2 linked regions of the Polyangium spumosum genome follow. The protein of the gene in region 2 interacts with the protein of the main gene of each other region in a pairwise test. Links are inferred from orthologs where the notes say so. Each region holds a gene or a part of one and is shown on either strand. Other genes may lie near its edges.

What was found. Proteins that work in one complex are often made in the same cells at the same time.
Region 1: the proteins of rho (region 2) and yhbY interact in binary tests that used the Escherichia coli proteins (3 or more experiments, as listed by UniProt). The link is inferred for Polyangium spumosum from one-to-one orthologs.

Annotation. Positions count from the first base shown.
Region 1 is NZ_WJIE01000014.1:232-2,953, forward strand. What follows is about bases 54-2,722. They hold yhbY (ribosome assembly RNA-binding protein YhbY), read right to left. Parts: upstream 1,705-2,722; coding sequence 1,402-1,704; downstream 54-1,401. Other genes in these bases: GF068_RS33800 (hypothetical protein), read left to right, coding at 1,146-1,388; GF068_RS33810 (host attachment protein), read left to right, coding at 1,863-2,339; GF068_RS33815 (MATE family efflux transporter), read left to right, coding at 2,400-2,722.
Region 2 is NZ_WJIE01000006.1:221,398-224,328, forward strand. The notes cover bases 48-2,925. They hold rho (transcription termination factor Rho), read left to right. Parts: upstream 48-801; coding sequence 802-2,049; downstream 2,050-2,925. Other genes in these bases: GF068_RS21895 (tetratricopeptide repeat protein), read right to left, coding at 48-122; yccX (acylphosphatase), read right to left, coding at 170-448; GF068_RS21910 (GAF domain-containing protein), read left to right, coding at 2,207-2,925. Also shown: more of GF068_RS21895, read right to left, coding at 1-47; more of GF068_RS21910, read left to right, coding at 2,926-2,931. UniProt on the Escherichia coli protein: Facilitates transcription termination by a mechanism that involves Rho binding to the nascent RNA, activation of Rho's RNA-dependent ATPase activity, and release of the mRNA from the DNA template.

The DNA.
Region 1 (2,722 bases), on a different replicon or contig from region 2:
GCGGGAACGGCGCCTGCGGCCATGGCTGCGCCGTGGCCCCCGGGCGGCGGCGTCGGGGCGGGCAACCACCCCGGCGCGCTCGGCGGCGGCGCGGGCGGCGGCACCGAGCCGGTCGTCTTCCGCTCGCGCGCGGCCTGCGCGATCTGCCCGATACGATCCACGAGCAACCGGCCCTCGTGCGGCGCGAACGGCAAGAGCGCGTGGGCGAACGCGTGCACGCTCCGGAAGCGCGCCTCGACGTCCTTCGCGAGCGCCCAGCCGATCACCGTGTCGAGCTCCTTCGTCACGTCGCCGCGGAGCTGCGAGACCGGCATCGGATCGTCGCGCGTGATCTGCAACATCAGGTGCGCGGCTTCGCCCTGGAACGGCGGGCGACCCGCGAGCATCTCGTAGAGGATCGTCCCGAGCGACCAGACGTCCGTGCGCGCGTCGACATCCTTCGCCTTGCGCACGAGCTCCGGCGACGCGTACGGCGTCAGGCCGAACATCGCCGTGCCCGTGATCTCGCCCATCGCGTCCTGCGCGCCGCCGAGCAGCTTCGCCGTGCCGAAGTCGGTGATCTTGAGCATCGGCGCGCCGCCCGTCCGTTGCGTGACGAAGAGGTGCGACGGCTCGAGGTCGCGCACGACGATGCTGTTCGCGTGCGCCTCGGCGACGGCCTCGCAGGCTTGCAGCACGAAGAGGATCGCGTCGTGCAGCGGCAGCGGCCCGGTCTTGCGCACGTGGCGCTCGAGGTCGGTGCCCTCGAGGTACTGCCGGACGAGGTAAAACGTCCCGTCCGCCTCGTTGCCGACGTCGATGATGCGGGCGACGTGCTCGGAGGCGATCTTCGACAGGGCGCGCGCCTCGCGGCGGAAGCGCTCGATCTCGCGCTGATCGGCCTGGTGGGGCAGGAGCAGCTTGATGATGGCCCGCTGGTCGAACGACGTGTGGAACGCGTCGACCGTGAGCCCGTGTTTACGCCCGAGGATGGCGCGAACGCGGTACTTACCGCCGATCAGGGCGCCGGGGTGGATGTCGTTGGCGGAGCGCATGAATCGTCGTTGTCGGCGAACCGGATCGCGCGGACATTCTTGCATGCCCGCGGCGGGAGGACTAGCAACGTGGTGTCCCGTCCGGGCCGAGAGAGCCCCACGCGCCGCACCATGAAGCGCTACCAACCTGGCCCCTACGACAACCTCCCCGACGTACGGGACGGCCTGACCCGCAAGGAGCGCATCGTCCTCTGGGTCCTGCACCAGACGCAGGAGGAGCTCCGGGGCCGCAACGTGCCCACGGCGATGCTCTACGGCCGCGTGGTCGAGCACATCGACATGAGCGTCGAGGAGCTGCAGAGGATCCTCGGCCGCCTGGCCGCTCCGCAAGAAGAGCTCCGCGGCAAACGCTGACGGCCGGCCGCGCTCAGCCGGCCTTCGGCAAGCTGATCTTCGGCTCCTTCGGGTGACGCCGGTAGAGCAGGATCGTCCGCCCGAGCATCTGGACGAGCTCGGCGCGCACGGCCGGCGGGATCTTCTCGGCGAGATCGCCGCGCTCGTCCGGGCACTCCGTCCCCACGCGCACCTTGACCAGCTCGTGTTGCTCGAGCGCTTGGTCCACGGCGGAGACGATGCCCTCGGTCAGCCCGTGTTTCCCGAGCTGGACCACGGGATCCAGGTGATGGCCGAGCGCGCGCAGGTGGCGGCGCTGCTTTCCGGTCAGGCTCATGCGGTTCTCTTTTTTGGTCGGCACGTTCGGTAAGGAGCGGCCGGCCTAGCCCCCCGGCACCTCCACGTCAAGCGCGCCCGCGCTCCATTGCCGGACGCACCCGACCCCTCCATGTTCCCTGCGTAGCGCCGGGGAGGCGCGAGAGGGAGGAGGGACGCGTGCAAGAGGAACGCGTGCAGGAGACGGAACGGACCACGTTCGTGCTCATCGCCGATGCCAGCCGAGCTCGCCTGTTCCGGCGGGGCTCCGAGGAGACCGCCGCGCTCGAGCTCATCGAGGAGTTCGAGCACCCCGAGAGCCGCGCCATGGCCCGCGATCTCATGGCGGACAAACCCGGCCGCGCCTTCACCGGCGGCGGCCAGGTCGCCGGCCGCAGCGCCAAGGAGTACACCACCGACCCGAAGGAGGTCGAAGCCCAGAAATTCGCGCGTAGCCTCGCCGATCGGCTCGCCTCGCTCTACGACGCGCACGCCTTCCGCGAGCTCGTCCTCGCCGCGCCGCCGAAGTTCCTCGGCCTCCTGCGCGCCACGCTCGCGGCCCACACGAACCACGTCGCGGACACCGTCGTCGCCTCGCACGAGAAGGACTACACCCAGCTCGACGTGCGCACGCTCGCCGAACGTATCGCCGCCTGATCCTCGGGCACGGAATCGTCGGAGCGCGCCTGCCGGCGTGAGGTATACCGGGGCCCTTCCATGAGCGACGTGGCCCCGATCTCCAGCACTTCGCGCATCGAGGACGAGCCGACCGGAGGCACGCGGACCGTACGCGCCGAGCTGCGCGAGCTCGCCGTCCTCGGCGGCCCCATCACCCTGAGCTTCGTCGCCAACCAGATGCTCGGGTTCGTCGACGTCGCCATGGTCGGCCGCCTCGGCGCGACCTCGCTCGCCGCCACGGGCATCGGCAACGGCATCTTCTTCACCATCAGCATCGTCGGCATGGGCGTCGTCCTCGGCATGGATCCGCTCGTCTCGCAGGCCGCGGGCGCGAACGATCACGCCCGCGCGCGCGCCGTCCT
Region 2 (2,931 bases):
GGCGCGGCGGCGGCCGAGGCCGAGGGTGCTGCGATTTCCCCGGCGGCGAACGCGTGCAGGGGCACGAGCGCGAGCGCCGAGACCAGAACGAACGACGAAGCGAGCTTCGAGAAGTGATTCACGGTGCCCCCGAGAACGACAGGCGAGCGCGCCGCCCTTCCAGGGCCGATCATTCGACGATACGGAAGTCGGAAAAATCGCCCTGGAAACCGCGCCATCGAACGTCGACGCGCTCCACGCGCGCCGCGCTCGGACCTTTTTGCGCCCAGGCGATGAGCTCTTTGAGGCCGTCCTCTTCGCCTTCGGCGAGGACCTCGACGCCTCCGTCCGGGCGGTTCTTCACCCAGCCGCAGAGGCCGAGGCGCTTGGCCTCGCGTTGCGTCGACGCCCGGAAATAGACGCCCTGGACGCGTCCCTTCACGTGCAGATGCACTTGTTTCAGCCCCATCGGACCGTCCGATTCCTACTCGCACGTCGCGGGTGAGGCAACCTCGTCGGATCGGCCCCGGGGGCGTGGTGGTGGAACGATCCGCCCCTGAAGAAGCCGACGCGCGAGCGACGCGGCCGATTGACAGGGCAGTATCGCTTGATAGAGTCCCCGCCCGAAGGGCCTCGCGCCCGGCCGCGCCCCCTCACTGGGGACGCCTCTCACAGTCCGTCGAACCGCCCTTCCCAGGGGCGGGCATCCACGAGATTCGGCCCGATAAGGGTCAACTCGAAAAGCAAGACCTTCCCACAACCCTACCGACCTCGGGGACCGCGCCGCGACCGGCCGACACCCCTCCGTGGAGTTTTCGATCGATGCACCTGCGTGAACTGAAGCAGAAGTCGATGGCCGATCTCGTGCAGATGGCCAAGGGGCTCAACATCGAAGGGGCCGCTGGTCTGCGCAAGCAGGAGCTCATCTTCGCGCTGCTCCAGGCCCTGGCCGCGCAAGATCAGCCCGTTTACGGCGAAGGCGTGCTCGAGTGCCTGCCCGACGGTTTCGGCTTCCTGCGGGCGCCCGACTACAACTACCTGCCCGGTCCGGACGACATCTACGTCTCGCCCTCGCAGATCCGGCGCTTCAACCTGCGCACGGGCGACGCGGTGAGCGGCCCGATCCGGCCCCCGAAGGAGCGCGAGGCGTACTTCGCCCTGCTCAAGGTCGACAAGATCAACCTCGTCTCGCCCGAGGTCGCGCGCGACAAGATCCTCTTCGACAACCTCACGCCCCTCTACCCGCAGCAGAAGTTCAACATCGAGAACGGCCAGAAGGGCTTCTCGACGCGCATCATCGACATGCTCTGCCCGATCGGGAAGGGCCAGCGCTGCCTCATCGTCTCGCCGCCCCGCGCCGGCAAGACCGTGCTCCTCCAGAACATCGCCAACGCGATCAGCTCGAACCACCCGGACACCACGCTCATCGTGTTGCTCATCGACGAGCGGCCCGAAGAGGTCACGGACATGCAGCGCAACATCAAGGGCGAGGTGATCAGCTCGACCTTCGATGAGCCCGCGACGCGTCACGTGCAGGTCGCCGAGATGGTCATCGAGAAGGCCAAGCGCCTCGTCGAGCAGAAGCACGACGTGGTCATCCTGCTCGACTCGATCACGCGCCTCGCCCGCGCCTACAACACCGTCGTCCCCCCGAGCGGCAAGATCCTCTCCGGCGGCGTCGACTCGAACGCGCTGCACAAGCCGAAGCGCTTCTTCGGCGCCGCGCGTAACGTCGAGGAGGGCGGCTCGCTCACGATCATCGCGACGGCGCTCGTCGACACGGGCTCGCGCATGGACGAGGTGATCTTCGAGGAGTTCAAGGGCACGGGCAACAGCGAGATCCACCTCGATCGCAAGCTCATGGAGAAGCGCATCTTCCCCTGCCTCGACATCAACAAGAGCGCGACGCGCAAGGAAGAGATGCTCCTGCCCGAGTGGATCCTCCAGCGCGTGTGGCTGCTCCGCGGGCTCCTGCACCCGCTCAACGTCATCGACTCGATGGAGTTCCTGCTCGACAAGGTGAGCCGCACCGAGACGAACCAGGAGTTCCTCGAATCCATGAATCAGTAAGTCCGGCCCGGAGGGGCCTCCTCTCGGGGGCCCCTTTCGTGTCCTTCCCCCTCCCCTCCCCCTCCCCTGCCCTGCCCGTCCCTTGGGCAAACCGCGCGATCGTTGCGTTTTTACGGGAGCGCTGTAGCGCCGGCCTCAGGCGTGTTAGCGTCGTAGCGTGACCGGTAAGGCGGACCGCCTGCGAGAGCTCACGGCCAAGGTCGAGGAACTCGAGGCCAGGCTCGAACGCTCGGAGAAGACCGTCCGCGCGATGCGCGACGTGGGGCTCGCGCTCGGCTCCACGCTCGACCTCGACCAGCTCCTCGAGCTCATCCTCGGCAAGATCACGGAGCTGCTCGAGGCCGACCGGGCCACGCTCTACCTGCTCGACGAGCAACGAAAGATGCTGCTCTCGCGCGTCATCCTCGGCGGCGAGGTGCGCTCGATCGAGCTGCCCGTCGGCGAAGGCATCGCCGGCCACGTCGCCAAGCACGGCAAGATCGCCCGCGTCAAGGACGCCTACCGCGACAAACGCTTCCAGCGCACGTGGGACGACCTCACGGGCTACCGCACCCGCTCCATCCTCGCCGCGCCGATGCGCAACCACGTCGGCCGCACGATCGGCGTCGTGCAGGTGCTCAACAAACACGGCGGCAAGGGCGAGTTCTCCCAGCACGACGAGGAGCTGCTCTCGGCGCTCGCCACGCAGGCCGCCGTCTCCATCGACAACTCGCGCCTGTTCCTCTCGGTCATCCAGAAGAACATGCAGCTCGTCGAGACGAAGGAGCAGCTCGAGCACCGCGTCGCCGATCTGAAGCTGCTCTTCGAGCTCGAGACGGCGATGAGCGGCGCCTCGTCGCTCGAAGAGCTCTCGCGCGCCGTCATCGCCGAGGCCTCGAAGGC